DNA from 2 places in the Metabacillus indicus genome. Region 2 is predicted to be linked to the other one. Evidence: a T-box and tRNA genes for the amino acid it is inferred to sense, from the RefSeq annotation. Region 2 holds a T-box; the other holds one or more tRNA genes.
What was found. The T-box of region 2 lies ahead of metG (methionine--tRNA ligase). A T-box ahead of a tRNA ligase gene usually reads a tRNA of that ligase, here a tRNA-Met.
Positions count from the first base shown of each region.

Region 1: it has a tRNA-Met gene. The T-box ahead of metG (methionine--tRNA ligase) is inferred to sense a tRNA for this amino acid. The anticodon was not compared.

Region 1 is NZ_CP176757.1:3,260,198-3,263,572, reverse strand. It holds rRNA gene ACK1LH_RS16805 (23S ribosomal RNA) at 1-541, shown strand, start outside; rRNA gene rrf (5S ribosomal RNA) at 670-785, shown strand; tRNA gene ACK1LH_RS16795 (tRNA-Val) at 806-881, shown strand; tRNA gene ACK1LH_RS16790 (tRNA-Thr) at 900-975, shown strand; tRNA gene ACK1LH_RS16785 (tRNA-Lys) at 993-1,068, shown strand; tRNA gene ACK1LH_RS16780 (tRNA-Leu) at 1,083-1,163, shown strand; tRNA gene ACK1LH_RS16775 (tRNA-Gly) at 1,171-1,242, shown strand; tRNA gene ACK1LH_RS16770 (tRNA-Leu) at 1,253-1,341, shown strand; tRNA gene ACK1LH_RS16765 (tRNA-Arg) at 1,356-1,432, shown strand; tRNA gene ACK1LH_RS16760 (tRNA-Pro) at 1,438-1,514, shown strand; tRNA gene ACK1LH_RS16755 (tRNA-Ala) at 1,530-1,605, shown strand; tRNA gene ACK1LH_RS16750 (tRNA-Met) at 1,637-1,713, shown strand; tRNA gene ACK1LH_RS16745 (tRNA-Ile) at 1,719-1,795, shown strand; tRNA gene ACK1LH_RS16740 (tRNA-Ser) at 1,811-1,903, shown strand; tRNA gene ACK1LH_RS16735 (tRNA-Met) at 1,949-2,025, shown strand; tRNA gene ACK1LH_RS16730 (tRNA-Asp) at 2,029-2,104, shown strand; tRNA gene ACK1LH_RS16725 (tRNA-Phe) at 2,115-2,190, shown strand; tRNA gene ACK1LH_RS16720 (tRNA-His) at 2,236-2,311, shown strand; tRNA gene ACK1LH_RS16715 (tRNA-Gly) at 2,329-2,402, shown strand; tRNA gene ACK1LH_RS16710 (tRNA-Ile) at 2,408-2,484, shown strand; tRNA gene ACK1LH_RS16705 (tRNA-Asn) at 2,512-2,586, shown strand; tRNA gene ACK1LH_RS16700 (tRNA-Ser) at 2,595-2,685, shown strand; tRNA gene ACK1LH_RS16695 (tRNA-Glu) at 2,699-2,770, shown strand.
Region 2 is NZ_CP176757.1:3,550,877-3,554,251, reverse strand. It holds gene ACK1LH_RS18195 (ATP-binding protein) at 1-251, shown strand, start outside; gene metG (methionine--tRNA ligase) at 270-1,886, opposite strand; T-box leader at 1,938-2,195, opposite strand; gene ACK1LH_RS18185 (cell wall-binding repeat-containing protein) at 2,361-3,329, shown strand.

The sequences.
Region 1 (3,375 bases), 290 kb from region 2:
CAAGTCGAGCAGGGACGAAAGTCGGGCTTAGTGATCCGGTGGTTCCGCATGGAAGGGCCATCGCTCAACGGATAAAAGCTACCCCGGGGATAACAGGCTTATCTCCCCCAAGAGTCCACATCGACGGGGAGGTTTGGCACCTCGATGTCGGCTCATCGCATCCTGGGGCTGTAGTCGGTCCCAAGGGTTGGGCTGTTCGCCCATTAAAGCGGTACGCGAGCTGGGTTCAGAACGTCGTGAGACAGTTCGGTCCCTATCCGTCGTGGGCGCAGGAAATTTGAGAGGAGCTGTCCTTAGTACGAGAGGACCGGGATGGACGCACCGCTGGTGTACCAGTTGTCTTGCCAAAGGCATCGCTGGGTAGCTATGTGCGGAAGGGATAAGTGCTGAAAGCATCTAAGCATGAAGCCCCCCTCAAGATGAGATTTCCCATCACATTTGTGAGTAAGAACCCTGAAAGATGATCAGGTTGATAGGTCTGAGGTGGAAGCGCGGTGACGTGTGGAGCTGACAGATACTAATCGTTCGAGGACTTAACCACAGTCTAACTAAGCGTGAATTGCACGTGAATCTTGTTATCAAACGTTATTCAGTTTTGAAAGAATAACTTCTATCAAAAAAAAGCTTGAAATCTTCGGATTTCATAGTATAATAATTTTTGTCACTATGTCTGGTGATGATGGCAAAGAGGTCACACCCGTTCCCATGCCGAACACGGAAGTTAAGCTCTTTAGCGCCGATGGTAGTTGGGGGTTTCCCCCTGTGAGAGTAGGACGTTGCCAGGCTGCTGACAAAAATTAAACCCGGAGGATTAGCTCAGCTGGGAGAGCATCTGCCTTACAAGCAGAGGGTCGGCGGTTCGAGCCCGTCATCCTCCACCATATGATTTTTTTGGACATGCCGGTGTAGCTCAATTGGTAGAGCAACTGACTTGTAATCAGTAGGTTGGGGGTTCAAGTCCTCTCGCCGGCACCACCAGATTTACTATATTTGTGCCATTAGCTCAGTCGGTAGAGCATCTGACTTTTAATCAGAGGGTCGAAGGTTCGAGTCCTTCATGGCACACCATTTTTCCTTAATATGCGGGTGTGGCGGAATTGGCAGACGCGCTAGACTTAGGATCTAGTGTCTTTGACGTGGGGGTTCGAGTCCCTTCACCCGCATGATATTGCGGAAGTAGTTCAGTGGTAGAACACCACCTTGCCAAGGTGGGGGTCGCGGGTTCGAATCCCGTCTTCCGCTCTTTGAATAAGCCGGGGTGGCGGAACTGGCAGACGCACAGGACTTAAAATCCTGCGGTAGGTGACTACCGTACCGGTTCGATTCCGGTCCTCGGCACCACACACATTTAATATGCGCCCGTAGCTCAATTGGATAGAGCGTTTGACTACGGATCAAAAGGTTATGGGTTCGACTCCTATCGGGCGCGCCATATTACGGGAAGTAGCTCAGCTTGGTAGAGCACTTGGTTTGGGACCAAGGGGTCGCAGGTTCGAATCCTGTCTTCCCGACCATTTTCACAGATTTAAGGGGCCTTAGCTCAGCTGGGAGAGCGCCTGCCTTGCACGCAGGAGGTCAGCGGTTCGATCCCGCTAGGCTCCACCATTTTAATAGAAGTAATTGACTTTGTTCCTGGGGCGGTGTAGCTCAGCTGGCTAGAGCGTACGGTTCATACCCGTGAGGTCGTGGGTTCGACTCCCTCCGCCGCTACCAAAAAAGGACCTTTAGCTCAGTTGGTTAGAGCAGACGGCTCATAACCGTCCGGTCGTAGGTTCGAGTCCTACAAGGTCCACCATTCTATTTTCCATACGGAGGTATACCCAAGTCCGGCTGAAGGGATCGGTCTTGAAAACCGACAGGGGGGTCAAACCCCGCGGGGGTTCGAATCCCTCTACCTCCTCCATTTCTTTTATCTTCAGCAAAACAAATCAGCACTAATTATTATTATCGCGGGGTGGAGCAGTCTGGTAGCTCGTCGGGCTCATAACCCGAAGGTCGCAGGTTCAAATCCTGTCCCCGCAACCAAATGGTCCCGTGGTGTAGCGGTTAACATGCCTGCCTGTCACGCAGGAGATCGCCGGTTCGATCCCGGTCGGGACCGCCATTTTTATAAAGGCTTGGTAGCTCAGTCGGTAGAGCAAAGGACTGAAAATCCTTGTGTCGGCGGTTCGATTCCGTCCCAAGCCACCATTTGCTTTTGCAAATATTATAGCTTTAGACATTTTACAGATAGTGGCGGTTGTGGCGAAGTGGTTAACGCACCAGATTGTGGCTCTGGCATTCGTGGGTTCGATTCCCATCAGTCGCCCCATTTTATCTTTATTTACTGCGGGTGTAGTTTAATGGTAAAACCTCAGCCTTCCAAGCTGATGTCGTGGGTTCGATTCCCATCACCCGCTCCAATAATGGGCCTATAGCTCAGCTGGTTAGAGCGCACGCCTGATAAGCGTGAGGTCGATGGTTCGAGTCCATTTAGGCCCACCATTCCTATTATGGGAGCATATTTGATTTTCCGCAGTAGCTCAGTGGTAGAGCTATCGGCTGTTAACCGATCGGTCGTAGGTTCGAGTCCTACCTGCGGAGCCATTTATTCTGGGGAAGTACTCAAGTGGCTGAAGAGGCGCCCCTGCTAAGGGTGTAGGTCGCGTAAGCGGCGCGAGGGTTCAAATCCCTCCTTCTCCGCCAGAAGGCATGCTCCGGCCCGTTGGTCAAGCGGTTAAGACACCGCCCTTTCACGGCGGTAACACGGGTTCGAATCCCGTACGGGTCATCATTAAAAAAGTGTTGCACATTGTGCAGCGCTTTTTTTGTTGTTAGAAAAGATAGCCGTTATGAAAAACGCCGTAAAGCGTACCTATCCTCCACAATGATTCCGTCAACGGGATCTCGACTCCTATAAGGCAGCTCAGACCATCTCCAAGGAACGAATGAACCCTGTATCCCCGTTAAAATATGACTTCAAAAAATCCTTTTTTCCCTTAAAATATGTTTTCAACAAATAATATATATTTCTGTTACTCAAAAAGGTTTGAATGTTTTTCATTAGAGGTATAAGTAATGGTAATAAAGAAACCGTGATTAAAAGGTCGTGAAAATTTCGACAAATATAAGAGGATTTGTCGAATTAACTGTTTTTGTGATATAGCATACTGCATTTGCTGAGATTGTATTTTTTTGTTAATATGACCGGATTTTCTCATCGAATATGACTTATTTAGTAAATAAGACTGATGTTCATTTCACCAACATTCTCTCCTTCCTTCCTTTCTTTATTCGACATCATTTTAAAAGTATAATGTTTTGAAAAATGAATGGCTGTTCATGACATTTCGTGTCAATAAGTAGAAGCGCTTACAAAAAAGGTAATCCTTCCTT
Region 2 (3,375 bases):
ACATATCTTTCTCCATCGCTGACAACGGAATCGGCATGTCAGAAAGCGATCAAAAACGCATTTTTGAGAGGTTTTACAAAGCTGACAAATCACGTACCAAAACAGGAACTGGACTTGGGTTATCCATCGTTAAAAAAATTGTTGATATCCATGGCGGGAAAATAACTGTGGAAAGTGAACTTGGCAGGGGAAGTGTTTTTTATGTAGAGCTTCCTTCTCAAGATCATCAAAAACCGGGAATACTGGCATAACAGTATTCCCGGTTTTTATTACTTCAGAAGCCTCTCAGTTTCCACGTCAATCCTCTCCAGATCAATCCGTTCAAACAGCGGCTTCACATCCTGAACTGTAAAGACCTGCTGTTGAAAATATGCCCATTCTTCCGCTGACAGGTTCAGCGTCTCCTGTATCCTAAGGCAGGAAAAAGGCAGAAAAGGCTGCAGGATAACCGACAAGTTGGCAATGGCCAGCGTACAGGTGAAAAGTACTTTTTGGCAGTCATCTTTATCTTGTTTGATAGAAATCCATGGTTTCTTTTCATCAAAGTATTTATTCAGATGCCGGATGAAAGCGAAAATGGTTTCAAGCGAAGCTTTGAACTGACCGCTTTCAATCAGTACTCCAGCCTGCTTGAAGAGATCCTTAATCTCCTCTTCAATCACAGAATCCGGACATCCGGAAATGGTTCCGCCAAAGGATTTTTCAATAAACTTTAACGTTCTGTTTACTAGATTTCCAAAGGCTCCAAGCAGCTCTCCGTTGTGAGAATGGATAAATTCTCTCCAAGAAAAATCGGTGTCTCTTTTTTCCGGTCCGTTGATGGTCAGGAAATAGCGAATGGAATCGGGATGATAGCGTTCAAGAAGATCAGGCGCCCAGACAGCCCAGTTTTGGCTTGTGGACAGCTTTCTTTTTTCAAGGGTTACATATTCACTGGAGATGATATGCTCCGGCCGTTTTAGTCCGCCAAGGGCTGTAAGGATACCAGGCCAAATAATGGTGTGAAACGGAATGTTGTCCTTCCCGTGAACGTAATAGGAGGAGGTATCATCCTTCCAGAATTCTTTCCAGTCCTCTCCGGTTTCTTCCGCCCAGAGCCTGCTTGCAGATAGATAGCCTGATACCGCCTCGATCCAGACATAGATTTTTTTCTTTTCGTAGCCTTTGACCGGAACCGGCACGCCAATCGGCAGATCACGTGTGGCACACCTGTCCTGAAGGCCTTCTGCCAGATATCGTTTAGTCAGATTCACCGCATTTTCACGCCAATTTGAGGCGTTTTTAGATGTATACTCTTCCAGCGCAACCTGGAGGGAAGAAAGGCTGAAATAATAATGGGCGGTTTCTCTCGCCTCGGGCTCATGCCCGCAAAGCTTACATTCCTTGTCAATCAGTTCGAGCGGGTCGAGAATGGCAGAGCACACGTCACACTGATCTCCTCTTGCCCGCGATGAACAGGAGGGACAGACACCTTCCACGTACCGGTCAGCCAAAAACTGTTCGCAATGTCCGCAATATGCCTGCCTGGTTTCTTTTTCGTAAAGAGAGCCGTTCTCAAGCAGGGACAGGAAAATTTCCTGGACTGTCTTGTGGTGATGGGCCGAATCCGTTCGTGTGTAGCAGTCATACGTAAAGCCAAGTTTGGTGAAACAATCGGAAAATTCCTTATGGTAGCGATCTGCAATCACAGCTGCGTCCACGTTTTCCTGCCTTGCTCTGATTGAAATAGGTGTTCCGTTGCAGTCACTCCCTGATACATACAACACCCTTTCTCCTTTCAGCCGGTAATAGCGGGCCAGAAGATCTCCCGGCAAAAGACTGGAAATATGTCCGATATGCAGGGATCCATTTGCATAGGGCCAAGCTCCTCCAATAAAAATACTCATCATTTTTCCTCCTTTTCCACGCAAAAAACCCCCGTCCATAGACTGAAACAGTCTAAGGACGAGGGTTGAAGTCGCGGTACCACCTTAGTTTACAGATCAATTGACCTGCCTTTGTCCGTACGGGGCATGAAAGCCTGATACGTATACTGTTGTAACGTCAGCAACCACGTCACAGTCTACTTGTGCATGTGCACGTTCGGTGTGAAGCTCAAAGGTCATTTTCCGTGCGGTCTGCCACGCTTCTTTTCAGCTGCCGAAGCTCTCTTTGGAGGCGTCCCTGCATGTACTCTTCCTTCTCATCGCTTTTCATTTGTTCTCAATTTTATCCAAAAGAAGGAAGCTTGTAAAGAGCAGGATTTTGTCGAAAAATTTAAGGTTTTTTATGTAAGATATTGTCATTTATTGCATTCCGTTTTATTCTTTCAAAAAGTATAATAGAGAAGTTTGATAGATGATATTCAGGGGGATCTTTATATGAAAAAAACGATTGTACTATCTGCGTTATTTGCTTTAAGCCTTCCATTTGCTCAAGTAAGTGCAGCTGAAACAGCTCCTACTTACCGTTATGCTGGTGAAAACCGCTTTGACACATCAGTGGCGCTTGCTGATGAGTGGCTGGAATCAGATGTGGCTGTTCTTGCTACAGGAAGAGATTTTCCGGATGCACTTAGTGCAACTCCGCTTGCTGCGAAGCACGAAGCACCGCTACTTCTTACAGACACAAAGGCTGTACCATCCAAAGTGATGGCAAAATTAAAAGACCTTGGCGTTACAAAGGTTTATCTGATTGGCGGAACTGGCGTTATCTCAGCTGATGTTGAAACTCAACTGAAAAACAACGGTGTAAAAACAATTGTCCGGATCGCTGGAAATGACAGATACGAAACTTCTGTCAAAGTGGCAAAGGAAGTAGGTATGGACTCAGGAACTCTTGTTGTAGCTTCAGGTCAAAACTATCCGGATGCTCTATCCATTGCTCCTGTTGCGGGAATCATCCAAGCTCCAATCCTTCTAACTCGCAGTACTGATCTTCCAGGTGTTGTTAAAACATATGTGAAATCCGCTGATGCCGACTATTCCATTGTTGCAGGCGGATCTTCAGTCGTTTCTGTTAAAGCGACTGAAACTCTTCCGGATATGGTCAGACTTGGCGGAAGCAACCGTTATACAACAAATACTCAGATTGTAGATTATGCGGTTGAAGAAGGAATCTATGACATGGACTATCCGTTCATCGCGACAGGCGCTGATTTCCCGGATGCCCTATCCGCTTCTGCACTTGCGGCTGGCCTATTCAACGGTGTCATTCTAACAGATCCAAATGAGCCAAAAACAACAACAAAAGAGACTGTTCAGTATTATTCTGATCTGGCTGAAGAGTATGAAATTGTCGGTGGAGTAAAAGCACTGCCTGACACTACGATTGCGAAACTGTTTCAATAATACAAGTAAGAGAGGCTGGGACAAACCCCTCCTCTTGAAATGAAAA